Linked DNA regions of Marinagarivorans cellulosilyticus. The protein of the gene in region 1 interacts with the protein of each later gene in a pairwise test. Links are inferred from orthologs where the notes say so. Each region holds a gene or a part of one and is shown on either strand. Other genes may lie near its edges.

Region 1 (4,489 bases):
GGCTTTTTATTGTAAGAGCGGCGTTCATAACCGCCATGGCCTTCATGATACGCCAAGTATTGCCTATAAGCGTCGCCTAAGCCTATACCTAAACGGCGCTGGCTCTCTTTGTTGTACCAACCAATAAATTGTGTCACATCACCAAAGTCATCGCGATCTGCACCGCGCGCTCCAGTTTTATCCTGGTACCAACGCCAAGTGGCATCTTTTACTTGGGCATAACCGTAAGCATCGCTGGCCCTAGGACCGGGAATAATCCAGAGGATCTTCTTTCTGGGGGGGCGCGCATCGGCTTTAAAACGCGATTCTTGATGTATAAACGCCAGCTTCGTTGCGACCGGTGTGCCCCACTTATTGGCAGCCTTTACGGCATCTTTATACCAACTTTTTTTGCCGCCAAGTATGTCGCAAGCGTCATCCATTTGAGTAGGCCTGTAGCCCGCGCAACCACTTGCAAAGGCTACCAATACAACACTAAAACAGAAGCTGCTAATTATTCGAATTGTTCTAACCACGCAATAAACTCCTCTTCGTTGCGCACATCGAGCCCAATATCCTGCGCTTTTGTGAGTTTGCTGCCCGCTTTTGCCCCTGCCACCACTAAATAGGTTTTTGCCGACACACTACCCGCTACTTTAGCGCCCAACGCCAATAAGCGTTCTTTGGCTTCGCTGCGCCCCATAGTTTCTAACGTTCCCGTTAGTACTACGGTTTTACCCGCTAAAGGTTGATTTTGCGATACCGTCGGCGCTGGCCAATGCACTCCTGCAGCCTGCAAAGCCTCTAGTAAAGCTAAATTACTTTCTTGTTTAAAAAACAATTCGACATATTCAGCGACAACCGGCCCAACATCAGGAATTTCTTGCAGCTGTTCAGCCGTAGCTTGCGTAATGGCCTGCAAGCTACCTAGATGCTGTGCAAGCGTAGCCGCGGTTGTTTGGCCAACTTCTCGAATACCTAAGGCATATAAAAAGCGCGCCAAAGTCGTACTTTTACTTTTTTCTAATGCATCCAATAAGTTTTGGGCTGATTTCTCGGCCATGCGCTCTAAACCAACAAGCGGTACCAGTGTTAACTGGTATAAATCGGCAACATTAGCGATCAAGCCTTCATCAACCAATTGCTCTACGAGCTTATCGCCCAAACCATCAATATCCATCGCTTTACGGCTTGCAAAGTGCTTAATGGCCTCTTTACTTTGTGCTGCACACGATAAGCCACCGCTGCAGCGAATCACCGCTTCACCAGGAACTTGGCTAGTATCGGCACCACAAACAGGGCATTGCGCGGGAAATTCTATTGGGCTAGCCGTTTCAGGGCGGCGCTCGAGTACAACCTCGGCAATTTGTGGGATTACATCGCCTGCTCGACGAATAATAACGGTATCACCCACCATCACCCCAAGGCGCTCCACTTCATCGCGGTTGTGCAGCGTGGCGTTCGCTACGGTAACACCGCCCACAAACACCGGCTCTAAGCGCGCAACAGGGGTAATCGCACCGGTACGCCCTACCTGAAATTCGACCGCTTTAAGGGTTGTCATTTCTTCTTGGGCGGGGAATTTTTGCGCGATCGCAAAACGTGGCGCCCTTGCAACAAAACCTAAGCGACGCTGTAATGCAAAGTCATCAACCTTAAAAACCAAGCCGTCTATATCAAAAGGCAGAGCATCTCGCTTGGCTGCCATTCGAGTGTAATAGTCTAAGCAGCCTTCGATAGAGTCGACTTTCTCTGCAAGATCACTCACAACAAACCCTAAATCACGCAGTAATTGCAGGGTTTCAAAGTGCGTTGCCGGCAGCTCGCCATCAAACTCACCCACTGAATAAGCATTAAACACCAACGGCCTTGTTGCGGTAATGCGAGAATCCAACTGCCTTAAGCTACCAGCTGCCGCATTGCGCGGGTTTACAAATGTTTTTTGGCCATTCTCACGCGCCGATTGGTTCAGCGCCTCAAACCCCTTTAAGGGCATGTAAATTTCGCCGCGCACTTCAAGCACTGCAGGGTAATTACCGGCAAGCTTTAGCGGTACGTTTTTAAGGGTGCGAACATTCTGCGAAATATCTTCGCCGGTTGTGCCATCACCCCTTGTAGCTGCGCGCTCGAATAGCCCATCGCGATAGAGCAAACTTACCGCAAGGCCATCAAATTTTGGTTCGCACACATAATGTACCGCGATAGATGTTTTTAAGCGGTCTTGTATACGTCGATCAAAATCCCTCATATCATCGTCATTAAAGGCATTACCTAACGATAACATCGGCTGTAAATGCGTTACGCTTTGAAAGCTATCGAGCGGGGTCGCTCCTACGCGCTGCGAGGGGGAATCGGGCGTTACCCAACTAGGGTGCTGCTGTTCGACATCCAATAATTGACGCATTAAACGATCGTATTCTGCATCTGGAATAGAAGGCTCATCCTTTACATAGTAAGCAACGTTATGACGCTGGATTTCCTGTTTAAGGGCTTCGTACTGCTGTTGAATCACTGTGTCATTTTCCGTTAATACAGCTTCTGTCATTTTTTTGTTTCCAAAACAACAAACCGCCAATAGGCGGTTTGGAATCTATACACTGGCAAGGCTTGATTAGCGATTAAGGCGACGTTTTCGCTCAAATTCAATAACACGTTGTCGGCAATGTTCAAACGTTTGCTGCGTCATCACACTGCGATGCTCATCTTTTAGCTCACCGTCTAGCGCTTCAGAAATAGCCTTGGCGGTGCGCGCCATTAAACCAAACGCTGCAACGCTATCGCCTCTGATAGGAAGCATCATAAACATGCTGATCCCAGGCGTGGAGAAATCTTCCATAGTCGTCAAATCAAAGGTGCCAGGCTTTACGATATTGGCCAAGCTAAACAAGACTTCACCTGAGCCATCTTCGTTTTTGTGGCGATGAAAAATTTCCATATTGCCAAAACGCAAGTTTTGCTCGGTAAGCGTTTGCAGCAATGTTTCTCCGCTAAAAAGCTGCCCTTGATGGGCCATAACGTTAATAACAATAACCTCTTCTGGCTCCAAGGCTGGCTCGGCTACTTTAGCCTTAGGTTGAACGGCCGGCTCTTTAGCAGGAGCTTTAGCTGCTGGCGCTGCTGTGCGCGGTGGTGCCATCACCGCCAAGTCATCATCTAGATCGTCCAGGTTGCCCAATGTGGGTTCTAGGTGTTCATCGGCAGAATCCATAAGCATTGTTGGTGCAGGCTCCGCTTTAGCATTAACGCCTGCCGTTTTTTTACTGGCCGCCAAAGAGCTTTTAAGGTTTACGTGTAAATTTGCGGCATCTTCTGGGTGCCGATACGCCGCCACACGGGCGCCACCGCTGGGGAATTCACTGCCGACATTTTCGTCATCAAGCCCTCCCTCTTCTGGCAAGCTATTTGACATATGAATGCGCTCTCTGCGAGCAGCACGCACACGCCGAATACCATCCAAAATGATTCCGACTATCAAAAGCACAATAATGACTGTTAACCATTCACGCATGGGGTTTCTCCTATAGTGCAGCCATTTCGGCTGCCTCTTCTACATTTACAGTAACCATACGAGAGCAACCTGGCTCGTGCATGGTTACACCCATCAACTGATCCGCCATTTCCATAGCAATTTTGTTGTGAGTAATATAAATAAATTGAACTTGCGACGACATTTGCTCAACCATACGCGCGTATCGTCCTACGTTGGCATCGTCCAATGGTGCATCAACCTCATCCAACATACAAAACGGCGCTGGGTTTAACCGGAATATCGAGAAAACCAGTGCAATTGCCGTTAGTGCTTTTTCACCACCAGATAACAAATGAATGGTGCTGTTACGCTTGCCTGGTGGCCTTGCCATAATGGTAATGCCGGTATCCAGTAAATCTTCGCCGGTTAGCTCTAAATAGGCATGGCCGCCGCCAAAGACTTTAGGAAACAGCTCTTGCAGGCCGCTGTTAACTTGATCGAATGTCTCTTTAAAGCGCGTTCTTGTTTCTTTGTCAATTTTACGGATCGCATTTTCCAGTGTTTCTAATGCTTCCATAAGATCTTGATCTTGGTCGTCTAAGTAATTTTTACGCTCAGACTCGGTTTTATACTCATCAATAGCCGCGAGGTTAATCGGCCCTAAGCGAGATATTCTTGCCGCCACTTTTTCGAGCGCTTGCTCAAGATCGGCTTCTGCATCCTCTGGCAGCTCGGCCAATAGAATGTCTACGTTATAGTCATCTGCTTCTAGCTGATCGCGTAAGTTTTGCGCTTGAACGTCGTAGGTTTGACTTTCTAAACGCTCTTTTTCGAGGTTTGCACGTACAAACTGCACCTCTTGCTCAACAGTTAAACGCTCTTTTTCGGCGTTGCGCAAGGTTTCCTCCACACCCTCGACGGATTTTTTAGCTTCGAGTAACTGTTCTTCAACGGCAACGCGCTTTTGTAGGTGCGCTTCTAACTCTTCTTTGTGTAGCTCAACTGGCTCTGCACCCTCGGCAAGGCTATCGAGTAAACTTT
Region 2 (3,562 bases), 1.5 Mb from region 1 along the record:
ACCGGCGATCAAAAACGTCTTAGACCAAAAGCCTAAGGTAATTGTTTTTGTGCCACCATGGCGTTTGCTAATGAATATAATCTTCACTGACTTTTGTCTTTAGCTACCCGAAATACGCGCAATACTTTGAGCTTGCGCATATTTAAAAGTGTTTGATATCGACGGTAATTTAGACCTGATGCTGGGACGCCAGCAAGATGAATAAATAACGGTCGCCTCGCTTAAAGTTTAATCAAAAAAATGACAAAACCTAGTCGATTTGGCTATATAGCTTAATCGGCGCCAGAATATGGCATATAAAACACAAAAAGCCAACTGTTCGAAAGTTGGCTTTTTGTAAGCAGGCAAGCGCCAAGGCCTCGCCAGAAAAAACATAACCTATGGTTTATGCAGCAGCCAATGGCTTGTGATAGGCAATTGGCGACTCTTCATCATCCTCAAAAGTCACAACTTCCCAAGCATCTGGCTGACGAATAAGTTCGCGCAGCGATTGGTTATTTAAGCCGTGACCAGACTTATAAGCACGGAATTCACCAATTAAGGTGTTACCTAAGAGATATAAATCTCCGATGGCATCAAGGATCTTATGCTTTACAAATTCGTCTTCATAACGCAAACCGTCTTCATTCAATATGCGGTATTTATCAACCACAATGGCGTTATCAACACTGCCGCCCTTGGCTAAGCCTTTCGAGCGAAGGTATTCTATTTCATGCATAAAGCCGAAAGTCCGCGCTCGCGAAATCTCTTTCACAAACGAGGTACTTGAAAAATCCACCACGGCATCGAGTTTGCGCCCTTTAAATACGGGGTGATCAAAATCGATAGTAAAAGACACCTTAAAGCCGTCAAAAGGTACAAAAGTCGCCATTTTATCGCCGTCGGTAACCGTTACTTCTTTCTTGATGCGAATAAATTTCTTCGCAGCTGGCTGCTCTTGGATGCCTGCAGACTGAATCAGGAAAACAAACGGGCCTGCACTGCCATCCATAATGGGTACTTCATCGGCGCTTACATCAATAATGGCATTATCAATACCCAAGCCTGCCATCGCTGACAACAAGTGCTCTACAGTAGAAACCCGTACATCGCCATTTATTAGCGTTGTAGATAGCGTTGTATCACCAACGTTTTCAGCCTTTGCCTGTATTTCAACAACAGGGTTTAGGTCTACACGTCGAAAAACGATACCGCCATCTATTGGGCCAGGCCTTAGGGTTAGATAGATCTTTTGCCCTGTATGCAGCCCCACACCGGTGGCGCGAATCTCGTTTTTGAGCGTGCGTTGTTTGATCATTACTTTATGTCTCTATAGATAAGCGGCCAAAAATGTAAATTTTTAGCCGCGTGTCATACTGTTGTTATCAATTGGCCGGAGAATCATAGCCAATTCAATGAGTGCCACTGATGCTGCAAAGCAAAAATAGTAAATATTAAGGTGACTAATACTAACGCCACACAACTGAATTCAACCTGAACGCTCGATTCAGCAACCATAATGTACGCAAAAAGCACGCCGGTATTCGACGTGCTTTTTGCGTCAGCATACGCCCGCTATAACGCGGGGAACAGCATCCATGCAACGGTATCTCAGGCGTAGCTGCCAGAAACTGCGCGCAATAATCGAGCAAGCGGCCTGCGGTTAGTCCGCTTGACGGCGCAGGAACGCCGGAATATCAAGATATTCCATGTCCCGAGCCTTTTCATCAAGCTTTGGCGCTGCACTAGAGTTTTGGTTACGCATAACTGTTGGTTTATCCAACACAGCATAATTCAAACCACCGTCGGCGTGGCGCGTATTATCTACAACTTTTTCAGGTTTTGCAGGTGTTTCTTCTTGCGCCTGAACAGCACCCAAGCCAGTAGCAACCACAGTCACCTTAAGGGTGTCGGCCATATCAGGGTCAATCACTGTACCTACAACCACAGTAGCATCACCAGAGGCGAACTCTTCGATGGTGTCACCGACTTCATTGAACTCACCCAAAGATAAGTCCATTCCAGCAGTAATGTTAACCAAAATGCCACGCGCACCGTGAAGGTTCACATCTTCAAGAAGTGGGCTGCGAATAGCGGCTTCCGCAGCTTCACGTGCGCGATTCTCGCCTTTACCTGAACCGCTACCCATCATCGCCATGCCCATTTCACTCATCACAGTGCGAACATCAGCAAAGTCGACGTTGATCATGCCTGGGCGAATAATAAGATCCGCGATACCCTGCACCGCACCCAACAATACGTCGTTAGCGGCTTTAAAAGCATCGATTAAGCTGGTGGATTTACCCAGCACAGCCAATAGTTTTTCATTTGGGATAGTAATCAAAGAATCAACGCGATCTTTTAATTGCTTAATACCCTCTTCCGCAATCGCCATGCGCTTGCGGCCTTCAAAAGGAAATGGGCGGGTCACAACAGCGACAGTAAGAATACCCAGCTCGCGAGCAACCTCAGCCACTACGGGTGCAGCGCCTGTACCAGTACCGCCCCCCATACCCGCGGTGATAAATACCATATCGGCACCTTGCAGAGTTTCTGCAATACGCTCACGGTCTTCCATTGCAGCCTCGCGGCCCACGTTAGGGTTGGCGCCAGCACCTAAACCTTTGGTTAGATGGCCACCAAGTTGCAACACGGTTTGCGCACTAACATTTTTCAACGCCTGCGCATCGGTGTTAGCGCAGATAAAGTCCACACCATCAACTTGTTGCTCAATCATATGACGCACAGCGTTACCGCCACCGCCACCTACACCTACAACTTTAATTACCGCATTTTGCGGAATATTATCTACAAGCTCAAACATGGTTTTCCCCTTTCGTTCCCCTGCTTAAAAATATGTATACGCTAGGTATTGTTGCCATAGCGTCAATTCAAGTGTTTCGCGTAACTTATCAATAGCTAACAGTGCCTATGCACTAACTTTACAAGTTGCGCTGAAACCAATTCTTTATTCGTCCCCAAGTATTATCTGTAGGCTCAAATGACTCTGTACCCTGCCCACCTTGCTGCTTCAGGCCGTAGTGCAATAAGCCAACACCCGTGGAATAAATTGGGTTATTGACGATATCACGCAAACCAGAAACATTTTGCGGTGCACCTAAACGTACAGGCATATGGAATATTTCTTCGGCCAACTCTACAACACCTTCCATTTTTGATGTGCCACCGGTTAATACAATGCCCGCCGGTAGCATATCTTCGAAACCACTACGCCTTAGTTCGGCCAACACCAAAGTGAATAACTCTTCGTAACGTGGCTCCACTACTTCAGCCAACGCTTGACGAGAAAGGTCTCTTGGTGGGCGCTCGCCTACACTTGGAACCTTTATTGTTTCTTCCGCGCCGGCTAGCTTGGCCAAGGCACAGGCATATTTAATTTTGATATCTTCAGCGTGCTGCGTCGGTGTTCTTAACGCCATTGCAATATCATTAGTCACTTGATCACCAGCAATAGGGATTACTCCCGTATGGCGAATAGAGCCTTCGGTGAAAATAGCGATATCGGTTGTTCCACCACCAATATCCACCATGCATACACCCAGCTCTTTTTCATCCTCTGTTA

The links. Proteins that work in one complex are often made in the same cells at the same time.
Region 2: the proteins of zipA (region 1) and ftsZ interact in binary tests that used the Escherichia coli proteins (3 or more experiments, as listed by UniProt). The link is inferred for Marinagarivorans cellulosilyticus from one-to-one orthologs.

What each region holds. Positions count from the first base shown.
Region 1 is NZ_AP023086.1:4,067,812-4,072,300, forward strand. The notes cover bases 1,540-4,489. They hold zipA (cell division protein ZipA), read right to left. Parts: upstream 3,488-4,489; coding sequence 2,591-3,487; downstream 1,540-2,590. Other genes in these bases: ligA (NAD-dependent DNA ligase LigA), read right to left, coding at 1,540-2,524; smc (chromosome segregation protein SMC), read right to left, coding at 3,498-4,489. In the rest of the region: MARGE09_RS16570 (transglycosylase SLT domain-containing protein), read right to left, coding at 1-515; more of ligA, read right to left, coding at 494-1,539. UniProt on the Escherichia coli protein: Essential cell division protein that stabilizes the FtsZ protofilaments by cross-linking them and that serves as a cytoplasmic membrane anchor for the Z ring.
Region 2 is NZ_AP023086.1:2,602,549-2,606,110, reverse strand. The notes cover bases 724-3,562. They hold ftsZ (cell division protein FtsZ), read right to left. Parts: upstream 2,804-3,562; coding sequence 1,643-2,803; downstream 724-1,642. Other genes in these bases: ftsA (cell division protein FtsA), read right to left, coding at 2,922-3,562; lpxC (UDP-3-O-acyl-N-acetylglucosamine deacetylase), read right to left, coding at 724-1,297. Also shown: MARGE09_RS10565 (M23 family metallopeptidase), read right to left, coding at 1-87; more of lpxC, read right to left, coding at 386-723. UniProt on the Escherichia coli protein: Essential cell division protein that forms a contractile ring structure (Z ring) at the future cell division site. The regulation of the ring assembly controls the timing and the location of cell division.